DNA from 3 places in the Brevibacillus sp. WF146 genome. Region 2 is predicted to be linked to each of the others. Evidence: riboswitches for the same ligand, from Rfam matches in the RefSeq annotation. Region 2 holds a riboswitch; each other region holds the start of a gene.
What was found. Region 2 has a riboswitch for lysine ahead of A6764_RS17180 (aspartate kinase). Riboswitches for the same ligand answer to the same signal wherever they lie in the genome.
Positions count from the first base shown of each region.

Region 1: linked by a shared signal. The riboswitch ahead of dapD (2,3,4,5-tetrahydropyridine-2,6-dicarboxylate N-acetyltransferase) and the one ahead of A6764_RS17180 (aspartate kinase) in region 2 are both predicted to bind lysine.
Region 3: linked by a shared signal. The riboswitch ahead of A6764_RS19120 (amino acid permease) and the one ahead of A6764_RS17180 (aspartate kinase) in region 2 are both predicted to bind lysine.

Region 1 covers NZ_CP109943.1:1,595,882-1,600,517, reverse strand. Annotated here, with positions in the region: gene A6764_RS07865 (N-acetyldiaminopimelate deacetylase) at 1-212, opposite strand, end outside; gene A6764_RS07860 (aspartate aminotransferase family protein) at 217-1,434, opposite strand; gene dapD (2,3,4,5-tetrahydropyridine-2,6-dicarboxylate N-acetyltransferase) at 1,451-2,161, opposite strand; lysine riboswitch at 2,254-2,440, opposite strand; gene A6764_RS07850 (GNAT family N-acetyltransferase) at 2,647-3,192, shown strand; gene A6764_RS07845 (EcsC family protein) at 3,269-4,078, opposite strand; gene A6764_RS07840 (hypothetical protein) at 4,090-4,320, opposite strand; gene A6764_RS07835 (DUF1284 domain-containing protein) at 4,342-4,636, opposite strand, start outside.
Region 2 covers NZ_CP109943.1:3,460,770-3,465,405, reverse strand. Annotated here, with positions in the region: gene uvrC (excinuclease ABC subunit UvrC) at 1-1,301, shown strand, start outside; lysine riboswitch at 1,383-1,569, shown strand; gene A6764_RS17180 (aspartate kinase) at 1,804-3,045, shown strand; gene A6764_RS17175 (DUF2507 domain-containing protein) at 3,221-3,667, opposite strand; gene A6764_RS17170 (succinate dehydrogenase cytochrome b558 subunit) at 4,078-4,636, shown strand, end outside.
Region 3 covers NZ_CP109943.1:3,865,802-3,870,437, reverse strand. Annotated here, with positions in the region: gene A6764_RS19125 (aminotransferase) at 1-514, shown strand, start outside; gene A6764_RS19120 (amino acid permease) at 556-2,010, opposite strand; lysine riboswitch at 2,117-2,305, opposite strand; gene A6764_RS19115 (extracellular solute-binding protein) at 2,674-3,744, shown strand; gene A6764_RS19110 (ABC transporter ATP-binding protein) at 3,757-4,636, shown strand, end outside.

The DNA.
Region 1 (4,636 bases), 1.9 Mb from region 2:
TCCATGTCCGCCCGCCAGGCAATCGTCCGCTTGGGATGAAGCCCGTTAACCCTGACGAGGATGCCGGTGCGCCAGGTCTTGATCTGCAGGCGCTCCTGCGGCAGCCGCTCCAGATAGTCCAGCAGATAGCGCTGCGTTTTGTACTCCGCAAAACCGGGTTCGGGAATTTGATGCAGGTCGCGGCGAATCCGTACAAACGGGGAATCGGTCATCCCTCTACACTTCCTTTCCGGTGCCGAGCGCCGTCAGTTGGCGGGCAAACACATCCACAAACCGGTCCACATCCGCCCGCGTCAAGGTGAGCGGAGGCAGCAGGCGGACGATCGTCTTTTGCGTCACGTCGACGAGGATGCCCTCGGCCAGCAGGTTTTGCTGCAGCCGGGCCGCTTCTTCGGGCGTCGCGTGCAGAGGAATGCCCACCATCATGCCTTTGCCGCGCAGCGCCTGAAGCTGCTCCGGCAGGCGCTGTCTCAGCTCTTCCAGACGTCCCCACAGGTAGCCGATCACGTCGCTCACATGGGCGCGGAAGGCCGGGTCGAGCAATTCGTCCAGCACCGCGTTGCCCAGCGCGGCGGAGAGCGGCGAGGGCGCAAAGGTCGTGCCGTGATCCCCCGGCTTAAACAGATTCATCAGCCGTTGGCCGGCGATCACCCCGCCGAGCGGCAGGCCCCCGCCCACTCCTTTGGCAAACAGGATCAAATCGGGCGTCACTCCGGCGTGCTGATACGCGAACAGACGGCCCGTACGGCCCATGCCGGTCTGGATTTCATCCATAGCAAACAGCACGCCCTCTTCCCGACAGATCGCCTCCGCTTCCCGCAGAAACGCTTCGGAGAGCGGCACCACGCCGCCGGAGCCGAGCACCGGCTCCATCAGGAGGGCCGCCGGCTTCTCGCTCCGGCAGACCGCGCGAAGCTGTTCCGCGTCTTCTGCATCCAGCTCGTAGACGGGAAAGTCGGGCTGGGGAAAATCCTGATAGACGTGGGGCTGCCGCGTCAGCCGCACCGCCCCCAGCGTGCGCCCATGAAAGCTGTTGCGCAGGACGGCGATCCCCGTCCGGCCGGCCCCCTCCGCTTTCGTCCATTTGTGGATCAGCTTGATCGCCGCTTCCGTCGCCTCCGCCCCGGAGTTGGAGAAAAAGACCTTGCCGGGGATGGTGTTGTCGATCAGCCGCTGCGCCAGCCGGATCGCCGGCGGGTTGAGAAAGACGTTGGAGATGTGCAGAAACCGCTCGCCCTGCTCCCGGAGCGCCTGGACAATCCGCGGATGGGAGTGGCCCAGCACGTTGACGGCCAGTCCGGTAAACAGGTCCAGATACGCCCGGCCGTCGGTGTCGTACAGGTAATTGCCCTCTCCTTTGGCGATTGCGATCGGCAGCCGTTTGTACGTCGAGACAATGTACTGTTCGTCGAGCGAACGCCAGTCCGTAGCCATCTTTTCACTCACGCTCCTACAGCTGCCGCAGCTCCTGCTTGATCTCCGTCTTGGAGCGTGTTTTTTCGTCGATCTGTTTGATGATGCGCGCCGGAGTGCCGGCCACGACCACGTTCGGCGGAACGTCCTCGATGACGACCGCGCCGGCGGCCACGACGGAACCTTTGCCGACGCGAACGCCTTCCAGAATCACCGCATTGGCGCCGACCACCACGTCGTCTTCAATCACGACAGGCTGCGCGGACGGCGGTTCGATTACGCCTGCGATCACCGCACCGGCGCCGATGTGGCAGTTTTTCCCGATGGTGCCGCGTCCGCCGACGACCACGTTCATGTCGATCATCGTGCCTTCGCCGATGACGGCGCCGATGTTGATCACCGCCCCCATCATGATCACGGCGTTGTTGCCGATGCTCACCTGGTCGCGGATGATCGCGCCCGGCTCGATGCGCGCCTGGATGCCTTTCGTGTCCAGAAGCGGGATGGCGGAGTTGCGGCGGTCGCTTTCCACCACGTAATCGGCGATTTTGTCCTTATGCTGTTGCAGCACCGGCTCGATTTCCTTCCATTCGCCGAAGACCACGCCCGTGCCGTTGCTGATAAACGTTTTGGCGTTTGCGCCGAAATCGATGCCGTCCAGGTCTCCTTTCAGGTATACCTTCACCGGCGTTTTCTTTTCGCTTTTTTGGATAAACGAGATAATTTCATGCGCATCCATCATGTTCACTGTGAATCTCCTCCATGACACTGTATGTGGAAATGTAGAAAAAGCAATGAGTGCAGACGCTATCCTCATTGCTTTTTGATCCCTGAAAGCAAACCGTAAATAGCGCTCCACGAAAGGCCGTGCCTTTCATGACAGGGCGACCGTTGTTCACGGGAACCCCAGCCCTCGCCGTCCGAGGGGTACGGCCAGAACTTCGGCGCCTTGGCCTTTCCGTCTTTCCACGCCCCCCGCGTTTGTATGGCAAGACGTACTCTTCCGCAGCGCACCTCTATTTGTTGATACGCTATTGAATTTCCTTTTACTCTATCAAAATCCTCCCCGGGTGGCAACCTCTGAATGGAAAGTCGCTGGCGTAGCGGAGGAGCGGTGCGCGTCCGCATCCATACGGTCCTGGCGCAATCTGCCGGGACCGTCTTTTCAGGCGGCCGCAAACGTGGTACACTGACGGTCCCCAGATTCCGTCCGGAGAAAAGGAGGACCGCTCCATGTCTTCGCTGGCACAAAGCGTGTACATCCGCCCCCTGACGGCGGAAGACGCGCCGGCCATGTTGGCGCTGCGCGTCCGCAATCAGGCGTTTTTTCAACCGTTTGAACCGATCCGCCCCGCGTCGTTTCTCACCCTGGAGGGACAGCGGGAGCAGTTGGCGGCTGCCGAGCGCGACTTCGCGGCGGGAACCGCCTACGCCTTTGGCGTTTTTCTGCGGGAGAACGACGAGCTGATCGGCCGCGTCAACCTTTCCAACGTCGTCCGGGGCGCCTGGCAAAACGCCACCATGGGCTATTATCTCGACCAGTCCCTTAGCGGCCGCGGCTGCATGACGCAGGCCGTCCGGCAGGCGCTGCGATTCGCGTTCGCGGAAGCCGGGCTGCACCGCGTACAGGCGGCGGTCATGCCTCGCAACGGGGCCTCCATCCGCGTGCTGGAAAAGACCGGTTTCCGCCGGGAAGGGCTGTCGCTTCGGTATCTGCAGATCAACGGCGTTTGGGAAGACCACCTGATCTTCGCGATCACGCGCGAGGAGTGGACTTAAATAGCCGAAATCACGCGGCCTGTCCTGTGCTGCTCAGGCAGCGGGGAAAGCCGGAGTGCGCGGGACATCCTGCCCGTCAGGCTCCGGCTTCCTCCTGCCGCAGCCGCTCCAGAATCCGCCGCTTGCGGTACAGCATCCGGCCCGTTTCCGCCACATCCTGCACGGTGGAGCGGTTCAGGTAAGCGCCAAACAGCATGCCCGCCACCGGCACCATCTGAAACAGCTTTTTCCAGCCGAAGTTTTCCGTGTACGTCACCACCACTTCCCGCCAGCCCTGCAGTTGGGCGATGACATCCCGCTGTCTTTCGGGCTCGTCAAAGCGGGAAAGCTCCTCCAGGATCGCCCGCTTGCCGACGATGTCGGAAGAGGCAAACTGCAGGCATTTGACGATGAACAGCCGCTCCCGCTTCTCCTCGGGGCGGTATCCGTAACAGAGCGCCATCTCCTGCAGCACCTTGAGCGAGGTGCCCAACAGCAGCGGGACGTCGATCGCCAGGGTGAACAGCCCGCCAAACCCCGTTGTCGCTCCCTGCACCGTGGCAAACGCGGCGCGGGATGCCACCATTTCCGCTGCCACCTTGTCCATGGTGACCAGCGGCAATCTCTTGACGTCCTCCTGCTTGGGCCGTCCCGTTCCCGGCTGGGCCTCCTGGAACCGCGCATACACCGACTCGTCGCTTACCAGATAGGTACCCCCCTGCTCCAGAAAGGCGGCCATTTCATCGACAGCCGTCCCCAGCTTCTCCCTGACGACGGCGGGCGTAACGCGGTCCAAAAGCACAAACGGCAGCCGACCCAGCTTTTCCCAGAACCACAGGTCCTTCTGATCCCGTTCCCACGCTTCCACTTCGTTCAACGCCCGCAAGAGCATCTCTCTGGTCTCCATGCTGACTCCACTCATCTCCTTTTGCCGCGCGTCTGCCTCTCGCCGCCTGGCTGTGCGGCCGTTTTACTTAGCCGGCAGCGGGTGCGCAGCATCGCTTTTGCAAAGGCCTCCAACTCCGCGAGAGACGCAAATCCCTCAAAGACCTCACATCGTTCTACGATCCCCAGCTTGAGATGTTTCACCGCGCCGTCCTCCAACCGGAACCCCAGCTTTTCCAATACGCTGCGCTCTTCGTCCGTCACGATTTTCTCTCTCCTTTCCGGCTATGGGGCGGTTTTCCGCTCCTGCCTGCTGGCGGCCTCTGTCTGGCGCAAGCGGGCGATGCCCTCGCGGCACACGCCGTATTCGTACCAGGAGCATCCGGCGCACAGGAAGGCCAGATCGTCCGGTTCCACCAGGCGGCGGGTGCGCTCCACCAGTTCCGATTTGAAGTAGACCTCTCCCGCCGTCAAGCCCAGATGGGACAAAACGTTGCAGTCCAGCGTCTGCACGTGCTCTTCCGAATCGGGAGAAGCTTCGCACCGTTCCGCTCCCTTGTTGGGACACGCCTGGCACGTG
Region 2 (4,636 bases):
ACTACCATCTGGGGCAGTGCCTGGCTCCCTGCGTCCATGAGGTACCCGCGGAAGAGAACCAGCGGCTGGTGGAAGAGATCTGCCGCTTTCTCGACGGCGGTCACGAGGAGGTGAAGCGGGAGCTGACGGAAAAGATGCTGCAGGCGGCGGAAAACATGGAGTTTGAGCGGGCCAAGGAGCTTCGCGACCAGATCCGCAGCATCGAAGCCGTGATGGAGAAGCAGAAGGTAACCTTTACCGACACGGTGGACCGTGACATCATCGGCTTTGCCGTCGACAAGGGCTGGATGTGCGTCCAGATTTTCTACATGCGGCAGGGAAAGATGATCGAGCGGGAGACGACGTCGTTTCCGTACTACGGCGACGAGGCGGAGGACTTTATGTCCTACGTCACCCAGTTTTACTACGACAAGCAGAACGCACTGCCCAAGGAAATTTTGCTGCCAGAGCAGAGCGAGCCGGAGCTGTTGGCGGAGTGGCTGGGCGTCAAGGTGTACGTGCCCAAGCGGGGCAAAAAGCGGGAACTGGTGCAGATGGCCTCCGAAAACGCGCGGATAGCCCTGCAGGAAAAGTTTGCGCTGATGTCCAAGGACGATGCGCGGACGATCCAGGCGGTGCACAATCTGGGGCACGTGCTCGGAATTGGCACGCCGCACCGCATCGAGGCGTTTGACAACTCCAACATTCAGGGCACGGAACCGGTGTCCGCGATGGTCGTCTTTACCGACGGCCGGCCGGACAAGAAAGAGTACCGCAAATTCAAGATCAAAAGCGTCGAGGGGCCGGACGACTACGGGGCGATGCGGGAAGTGATCCGCCGCCGCTACACCCGCCTACTGAAGGAAAACCAGCCGCTGCCCGACCTGATCGTCATCGACGGCGGCAAAGGGCAGATCAGCGCGGCGATGGACGTGCTGGAAAACGAGCTGGGGCTCTACATCCCCGTCTGCGGCCTGGCCAAGGACGAAAAGCACCGGACGGCCCAACTGCTCTACGGCGATCCGCCGGAACCGGTGGAGCTTCGCCGGGACAGCTACGAGTTTTACCTGCTGCAGCGGATCCAGGACGAGGTGCACCGCTTTGCCATCACGTTTCACCGGCAGGCGCGCAGCAGGACGATGCTCTCGTCCCGGCTGGACGAGATTCCCGGTGTCGGCGAAAAGCGGCGCAAGCTGTTGTTCCAGCATTTTGGCTCGCTGAAAAAGATGCGAGAAGCGACGGTGGAGGACTTCCGGCAGATCGGTATCGGCGACAAGCTGGCCCGCGAGATTATCCGCCATCTTCGGCAGATGGAAACGTAACGCCAAAAAGGTCGTTGAACCCGAGGCGGCTTCATGGTATAATCCCATACAAACAGCATAACAAGCCTCACTTCCCGTTTGGAGTGAGGTAGAGGCGCGAAAACCATGAGTACCTCCCTGAGATCGGGCATCTGTGACGGGTACGGGAAAGGGGAATTCGCCGAAGTACGGAGAAAGGCCCGCTTCCTCCGTGCTGGGCCTGCGTTGAACAAGCGCAGGACTGTCATCCGCGCAATCACCCGTTGCCGGATGGAGAGCTATCTCACGATGTCGGTTGAGGATGGAACAGGGTGTGTTCCGTCATGCTCAACTGTTCACGTGGTCAAGGGAAGGAGGAACCGGTATGTCGAACTGGCAGGCAGTGACAGGTGTATCCTCGTCGCTGCCTTTTTTGCAAGAGTGAGAAAAACGGCATGTTCCAACAGAAAATGGAACGAAGATGGCCTGACAGAGAAGAATCAAACGAGAAATCATGTTGAATAGGAAAAGGGAGAGAAGCCGCATGGGGTTGATCGTGCATAAATACGGAGGCACCTCCGTAGGTACCATCGAACGGATTATGAAAGTAGCGGACCGGATTATACAATATAAGGAAGCGGGACACGACATGGTCGTCGTCGTGTCGGCGATGGGCAAGTCCACGGACGTGCTGGTGGACATGGCCAAACAGATTTCCCCCTACCCGTCGGAGCGGGAGATGGACATGCTGCTGGCGACAGGCGAGCAGGTGTCGATTGCGCTTTTGGCGATGGCGCTGCACCAAAAAGGGTATGACGCCATTTCCCTGACGGGCTGGCAGGCGGGAGTGACGACCGAATCGATCCACGGCAAGGCGCGGATCACCCATATCGAGACGGAACGGATTCGGAAGGAGCTGGCGCGCGGCCGGGTCGTCATCGTGGCTGGATTCCAGGGAGTCAGCGAAGCGGGCGAGATCACCACGCTGGGCCGCGGCGGTTCGGACACGTCCGCGGTGGCACTGGCAGCCAGCCTCAACGCGGACAAATGCGAAATTTTCACAGACGTGGCCGGCGTATACACCGCCGACCCGCGTGTGGTTCCGACGGCGAGCAAGCTGGACAGCATTTCCTATGACGAAATGCTGGAACTGGCCAACCTGGGGGCGGGCGTGCTGCATCCGCGCTCGGTGGAGGCGGCCAAGACCCACAAGGTCCGGCTGGTCGTCCGCTCCAGCTTTACGACAGAAGAAGGCACGTACGTAGAGGAGGTTGCGCATATGGAAACAGGAAGAGTAGTAAGCGGCGTCGCCCACGACGAAGACGTCGCAAAGGTGACGGTTGTGGGAATGGCCGCGCGCGTGGGCACGCTGTCCCGTCTGTTCAACACGCTGGCGGATCACCAGGTGAACGTGGACATCATCATCCAAAGCTCGTACGACGCGGCCGTGACCAACATTTCCTTCACGGTGGCGGGGAGCGACCTGAAAAAGACGCTCGACACGCTGAACGCCCACCGGGATCAGCTCGGCTTTGAAAAAGTGGAGTACGAAGAGGGCCTGTCCAAGGTCTCGATTGTCGGAGCCGGCATGGTACACAATCCGGGCGTGGCCGCCGAGATGTTCCGCGTGCTGGCCGAGCAGGAGATCACGATCAAAATGGTCTCCACGTCCGACATCAAGGTCTCCTGCGTCATCCCGGCGGAACACACCGAGCGGGCCGTGCGCAGCCTGCACACCGCATACGGCCTCGACGTGGCGGAAACAGCGGTCGTGCACGGGGTGTAACCCGACTGACAAACCAATAGCGACGCCACATGCTGCCTCCCCCTTTTTTCGCCGCGGAAAAAGGGGGGGATTTTTTACGGGAGGATTTTTTACGGGGAAATCTTTTTGCGGCGGCGATACGTTGCCTCACCGTCCGAATCCTGTCCGTCCGGCCCGTACCCGTCCCGGCAAGACCTTACCAGCGGACCGTGATCAGGACACTGCTCGTCTCCTCCGCCTCCATCCGGGCTTCCGTCTCCTGCTCCTTCCAGCGGCCGACAGCGCCGGCGATGATGCCGCACTCCAGGGAGAGGGAACGGTTGATCCGGTCGGGCGACATGTAGCGATAGATGGTATGGGTCAGGCGATAACGAAGCTGCCGCTCCCCGTCTTCCAGCAGGTCCAGTTTGCCCAGCCCCAGGCGGATAAAGGGAAACACCAGGCCGTTGGCGGAGCGGATGGGAATCTGCCGCCCCATTTCCTTTCCCAGCCAGTGGAGAATGGGCGGTTCGCTTTCGCCCAGCAGCGTGCGGGTGAGGTGCTCCCGCAGCAAGTGATAGCCAAGATAGGGCATGTGGATGCGCTCGATATCGGCGATGACGCGGGAAGGCAGCAGGGCTCCCAGTTGATCCGGTTCTTTCATTTCGCGATCCTCCTTCCCGGCTGCAGGCCGCGCGATAGCTTGTCCGCTGTCGGACCCTCCTGCGGACGCCGGTCTTTTGCAGCCGATTGGTCAACCTGTTTGGTACCAGACTATGAGAGAGCGGCCGTGTCTATGACAGATTCATAGAAAAATCGGACCATTGATACGTGTAATCCAACAATGGAATTAGTCTATTCACTGTCTTGACGCTCCTAGAAGACAGGAGTACAATTGGTTGTGGTTCAACGTTTTGCCCAACTTTTTTCCGTTTTCCGACACAATTTGCCAAGCCGTGCGGCAGGGACGGCAGGCTGCTGCGGTTTATGTCTAACCGGCGGGGCAATGGGTTAGGATAGTGGGGAAAAGATTTACCAAAGAACGCTACTTACAATTGAAAGGGGGACCATTGTATGGCAAAAGGCCATAGCTTTCTGAACCACAAGCTGCATTCTCTTCTCGGTTTGTTCCCAATCGGGCTGTTCCTCTTGTTCCACTTGACAGCGAACTATCAGGCAACCCGGGGACCGGAAGCTTTCAACCAGGTAGTAGGAATGATCGAACACGTTCCATTCCTGCTCGCCGTGGAATTCATCTTCATCTACATTCCCATCCTGTTCCATGCCGTGTACGGGATCTACATTGCCTTCCAGGCGAAACACAATGTGGGCAACTTCGGACATTTCCGCAACCACATGTTCCTCTGGCAGCGCCTTACGGGAATCATCACACTCATCTTTATCGCTTGGCACGTGTACGAAACGCGCATTCAAAAAGCGCTGGGTGCCGAAGTGAACTTTGACATGATGACCAACATTCTCAGCGATCCGCTGATGGTCGTTTTCTACACCATCGGGATTCTCAGCACCGTGTTTCACTTTTCCAACGGGCTCTGGTCGTTCCTCGTACACTGGGGCATCACCGTCGGTCCACGTTCCCAGCGTTTCGCCACTTATCTGACCATGGGCATTT
Region 3 (4,636 bases), 410 kb from region 2:
CGCCGCCCTGCCCGGGATGAAGGACCGGACGATCCTGATCTCCGGTTTTTCCAAAGCGTTCGCGATGACGGGCTGGCGCCTCGGCTACGTCTGCGCGCCGGCGGACCTGCTCGGCGGCATGCTGAAAATTCACCAGTACACCATGCTCTGCGCGCCGGTGATGGCGCAGATGGCCGCCCTGGAGGCGCTGCGGCATGGTCAGGCGGACATGGAGCAGATGGTGGAAAGCTACCGGCAGCGGCGCAATTTCGTCGTGCAGGGATTCCAGGAGATCGGCCTGGCCTGCCACGAGCCGGAAGGGGCGTTTTACGCGTTTCCCTCGCTGGCGTCCACCGGGCTGGACGCCAGCGAGTTTGCCGAGCGGCTGCTGATGGAGGAAAAGGTGGCCGTGGTGCCGGGCGACGTGTTTGGCGACAGCGGCAGAGGGCACATCCGCTGCTCCTACGCCACCTCCCTGGATCAGCTCCGAAAGGCGCTGGAGCGGATGGGGCGCTTTGTGCAGAGATTGTCGTGAAAAAGGAAAGGCCGGGGAATCCCCGGCCTTTGCCTCACGTATTAGTTGGATACAGTTGTCTCGTCAGTGGAGAAATCCACTTCCCGCAGCGGCACCACTTTCGTCTTTTTCACGGCCTTGTAGCCGAGCCAGACGATCAGAAACAGCGGCAGGCCGATGTACGACACGAGAATGCCGTTCCAGTCGATCGTCTCCCCGGTGAAGGCGGTGTAGTTTTGGCCGAGGATGACGAAGCAGCAGACGACAAATGCGAAGATCGGGCCGAACGGGAACCACTTCGCCCGGTATGGCAGTTGGTTCAGGTCGCGGCCTTGGGCTGCGTACGCCTTGCGGAAGCGGTAGTGGCTGATCGCGATGCCCAGCCAGGCGATAAACCCGGACATCCCGGAGGCGTTGAGCAGCCACATGTAGACGGCGCCGTCGCCAAACAGGGAGGCGAGAAACGCGAGCATCCCGATGCTGGCGGTCAGCAGCAGCGCATTGACCGGAACGCCCCGCTTGTTTACCTTGCTGAACAGCTTGGGCGCCTTGCCTTCTTTGGCCAGCATCCACAGCATGCGGGTGGAGGCGTACATGCCGGAGTTGCCCGCCGACAGGACGGAGGTCAGGATGACGGCGTTCATCACCGACGCGGCGAAGGCGAGACCGGCCTTTTGAAACACCAGCGTAAACGGGCTGATCGCGATGTTCTCGATGTCGCCGTTGACCAGGTTGGGGTTGTCGTACGGGATCAAGAGCCCGATCACGATGATCGCCAGAATGTAGAACAGCAGGATGCGCCAAAACACCTGCTTGATCGCTTTCGGCACGTTTTTGGCGGGATTTTCGCTTTCTCCCGCGGCAATCCCGACCAGTTCCGTCCCCTGGAAGGAGAAGCCGGCGATCATGAAGACGCCGAGCATCGCCATGAAGCCGCCGTTGAACGGCGCTTCGCCGACGGTAAAGTTGCGGAAGCCGACCGCTTCGCCGCCCATGATGCCGAGGATCATCAACAGGCCGATGATGATGAAGAGGATGACGGTCGCCACCTTGATCAGGGAAAACCAGTATTCCGATTCTCCGTATCCTTTTACGGACAAATAATTAAGACCAAACATGAGAGCGAGGAACAGGGCGCTCCACAGGATGGACGGCGTGTCGGGGAACCAGTACTTCATGATCAAGGCCCCGGCCGACAGCTCGACGGCGATGGTGATGGCCCAGTTGTACCAGTAGTTCCACCCCAGCGCAAAACCGAGGGACGGATCGACGAACTTCGTCGCGTACGTGGAAAACGAACCGGAGACGGGAAGAAAAGCCGCCATCTCGCCCAAGCTGGTCATCAGGAAGTAGACCATCAGGCTGATGGCCGCGTAGGCGGCCAGCGCGCCGCCCGGACCGGCGGAGTGGATGGAGCCGCCGCTCGCCAAAAACAGCCCCGTGCCGATGGAGCCGCCGATGGCGATCATGGTCAGGTGTCGGGCCTTGAGGCCCCGCTGCAGTTGATTGGATTCCATGCGTGCATGCACGACCTTTCTGATGAAATAGTCGGAAGGAAGGTCGGACATAAAAAATACCGCCACAACGAACAGGGCGGTATTGTTACATCCCCACCAAGCCTTCGTTGAAGATAGCACACCACGTTTGCCCGGCTCGCAAACGTGACAGTTCTGCCCCTTTCGGGTACAGCCCCAGCCCGTGTGCCCAGAGAATGCACAGCGGACTTCGGCGGCTTTTCCCTCCTCTGGAGTCATCGATCTTCTCTGGATCTCGTGCCAGAATCATATAAAAGCCGCGACCTCTATCCTCATCGTATTTGATGAGGATAATCTATGCAGTTATGTTATGGTTCAAGTATATAGAAAAACGGGGCAAAATCAAGGGCAAAATTTGTAAGATGCCCGTGCGTCTCGTGACCGTGACCGGAGACTCCAGCAGTCCGACTTGTCTGAAAAATTTGAGCGTTTTCATTGACAGAAAGAAATGGATCTGGTTATACTTGAAGAAACGTTGATCGGATAGCATATTTTCCCATACGGTTAGGCGGAGAAACGGAGAAAACCCTTACCCGTAAACACACTCCCAAGGGGATGTGTTTATCTACGTGAGGGTTTTTCTTTTTCTCCTGCCAAACTGTTTGACTATTCGATCAACAATAAATAGAAAGAGGGGTCTGACGCATGTTGAAAAAATGGATGAACGTCGCAGCCACGGCCGTTCTGCTCTCCACTGTCGCCCTGGCGGGGTGCTCCTCCGGCGAAGAGGCTTCGCCCGGCGGCACACCGGCAGGGAACGGATCGGCGGGAGCGAAGGAACTGGGACCAATCGCGCTCTATTCGCCGGAGACGCCGGATATGACCAAAGAGATCGGGCTCAATTTTGAAAAGGCTTACAAAGGGTCCTCCATCAACGTGCAGTACGCCGGGACCAACGTGCTGGTCAACCGCATGATCGCGGAAAAAGATAACCCGCAGGGCGACGTCTGGTACGGCGGCGGCGGATTCCTGCCGTTCGAGGCGGCCAAGGACAAGGACATCATCACATCGTATACGCCGGAAGCGATCAAGGATTGGCCGGAAGTGCGGGACGGCATCAAACTCCGCGACAAGGACTGGAAGTGGATCGGCGCGGAGGTGTTCGTGCTCGGGTTCGCCTACAACAGCGACCTGGTGAAGCCGGAAGAGGCGCCGAAAACCTGGGATGACCTGCTCGATCCCAAATGGAAAGGCAAAATCCAGATGCCCAACCCGGCCGCGTCCGGCACCGCGACCCTCACTGTGCTGAGCCAACTGATGGCCCGCGGCGAAGAGCAGGGCTGGGATTACTTCAAAAAGCTGGTGGAACAGATGAGCGCCATGCCCGACTCCGGCTCCGCTCCTTCCAAAGCGGTCGCCAAAGGGGAGGCACACATTGCGATCGCCTTTGACTTCATGGCGTACGAGATGAAGGCCAAGGGGGAGAAAATCGATTTCATCGTGCCGGACAAGACGCCGGTCATCGTCAACCCGGTGTCGCTGGTGAAGGACGGCCCGAACCCCGACGGCGGCAAGGCGCTGATTGACTACCTGCTGTCCAAGGAAGGGCAGCAGACGCTGGCCAACTGGTACCACATCCCGATCTCCAAAGAAGTGGAGTCGAAAACGCCGCTTACCCTGGAAAAAGTCATCCCGCACGCGCAGGAGCTGGACGTCGACTGGGTCGTGAACAACTACGACCGGGTGCGCAGCGAGTGGCGGCAAAAATTCCAGTAAGGAGGCTCTTGGATGGGGTCGGTTCGAATCGAACACTTGCATAAACAATTCAACGGAATCACTGCTTTGGAAGACGTCAATCTGGAGATTCGCGAGGGCGAATTCTTCGCCCTTCTGGGCCCTTCCGGCTGCGGAAAAACGACGACCATGCGCTGTGTGGCCGGTTTTGAAAGCCCCACCGCGGGAAAGATTTTCATCGGGGAGCGGGATGTGAGCCATGTGCCCGCCAACCAGCGGAACTGCGGCATGGTGTTTCAGAGCTACGCGCTGTTCCCCCATCTCAGCGTGTTTGAAAACGTCGCCTACAGCCTGCAGGTGCGCCGCTTTTACCAGGGCGGCCTGGGCACGAAGCTGTCCGTGCTGGCCCACATGCTCAACCGCAAGCTGGGGAAAGTGGACAAGGACACCGAAAAAAAGGTGCGCGACGCCCTTGATTTCGTCGAACTGGGCCACCTCGCCGACCGCCTGCCCGGACAGTTGTCCGGCGGCCAGCAGCAGCGCGTGGCGCTGGCCCGGGCGCTGATCATGGAGCCGGCCGTCCTGCTGATGGACGAGCCGCTGTCCAACCTGGACAAGAAGCTGCGCAACAGCATGCGCGTCACCATTCGGCGCATCCAGCAGAAAGTGGGGATCACGACGATCTTTGTGACCCACGACCAGGAAGAAGCGATGAGCATGGCCGACCGCGTGGCCGTGATGCAGGGCGGCAGGCTGGTGCAGGTGGACACGCCCACGGCCCTGTACAGCCAACCGGCCTCCACGTTTGTCGCCGATTTCGTCGGCGCGTCCAACATCTTCAAAGCGACGGTGAAGGAGTCCGGCGAGGCGGGCACCGTGCTGCAGCTCGTCGGCGACGGGGTGATTCGCTCCGCGTTTCCGACCAACCGCAGCG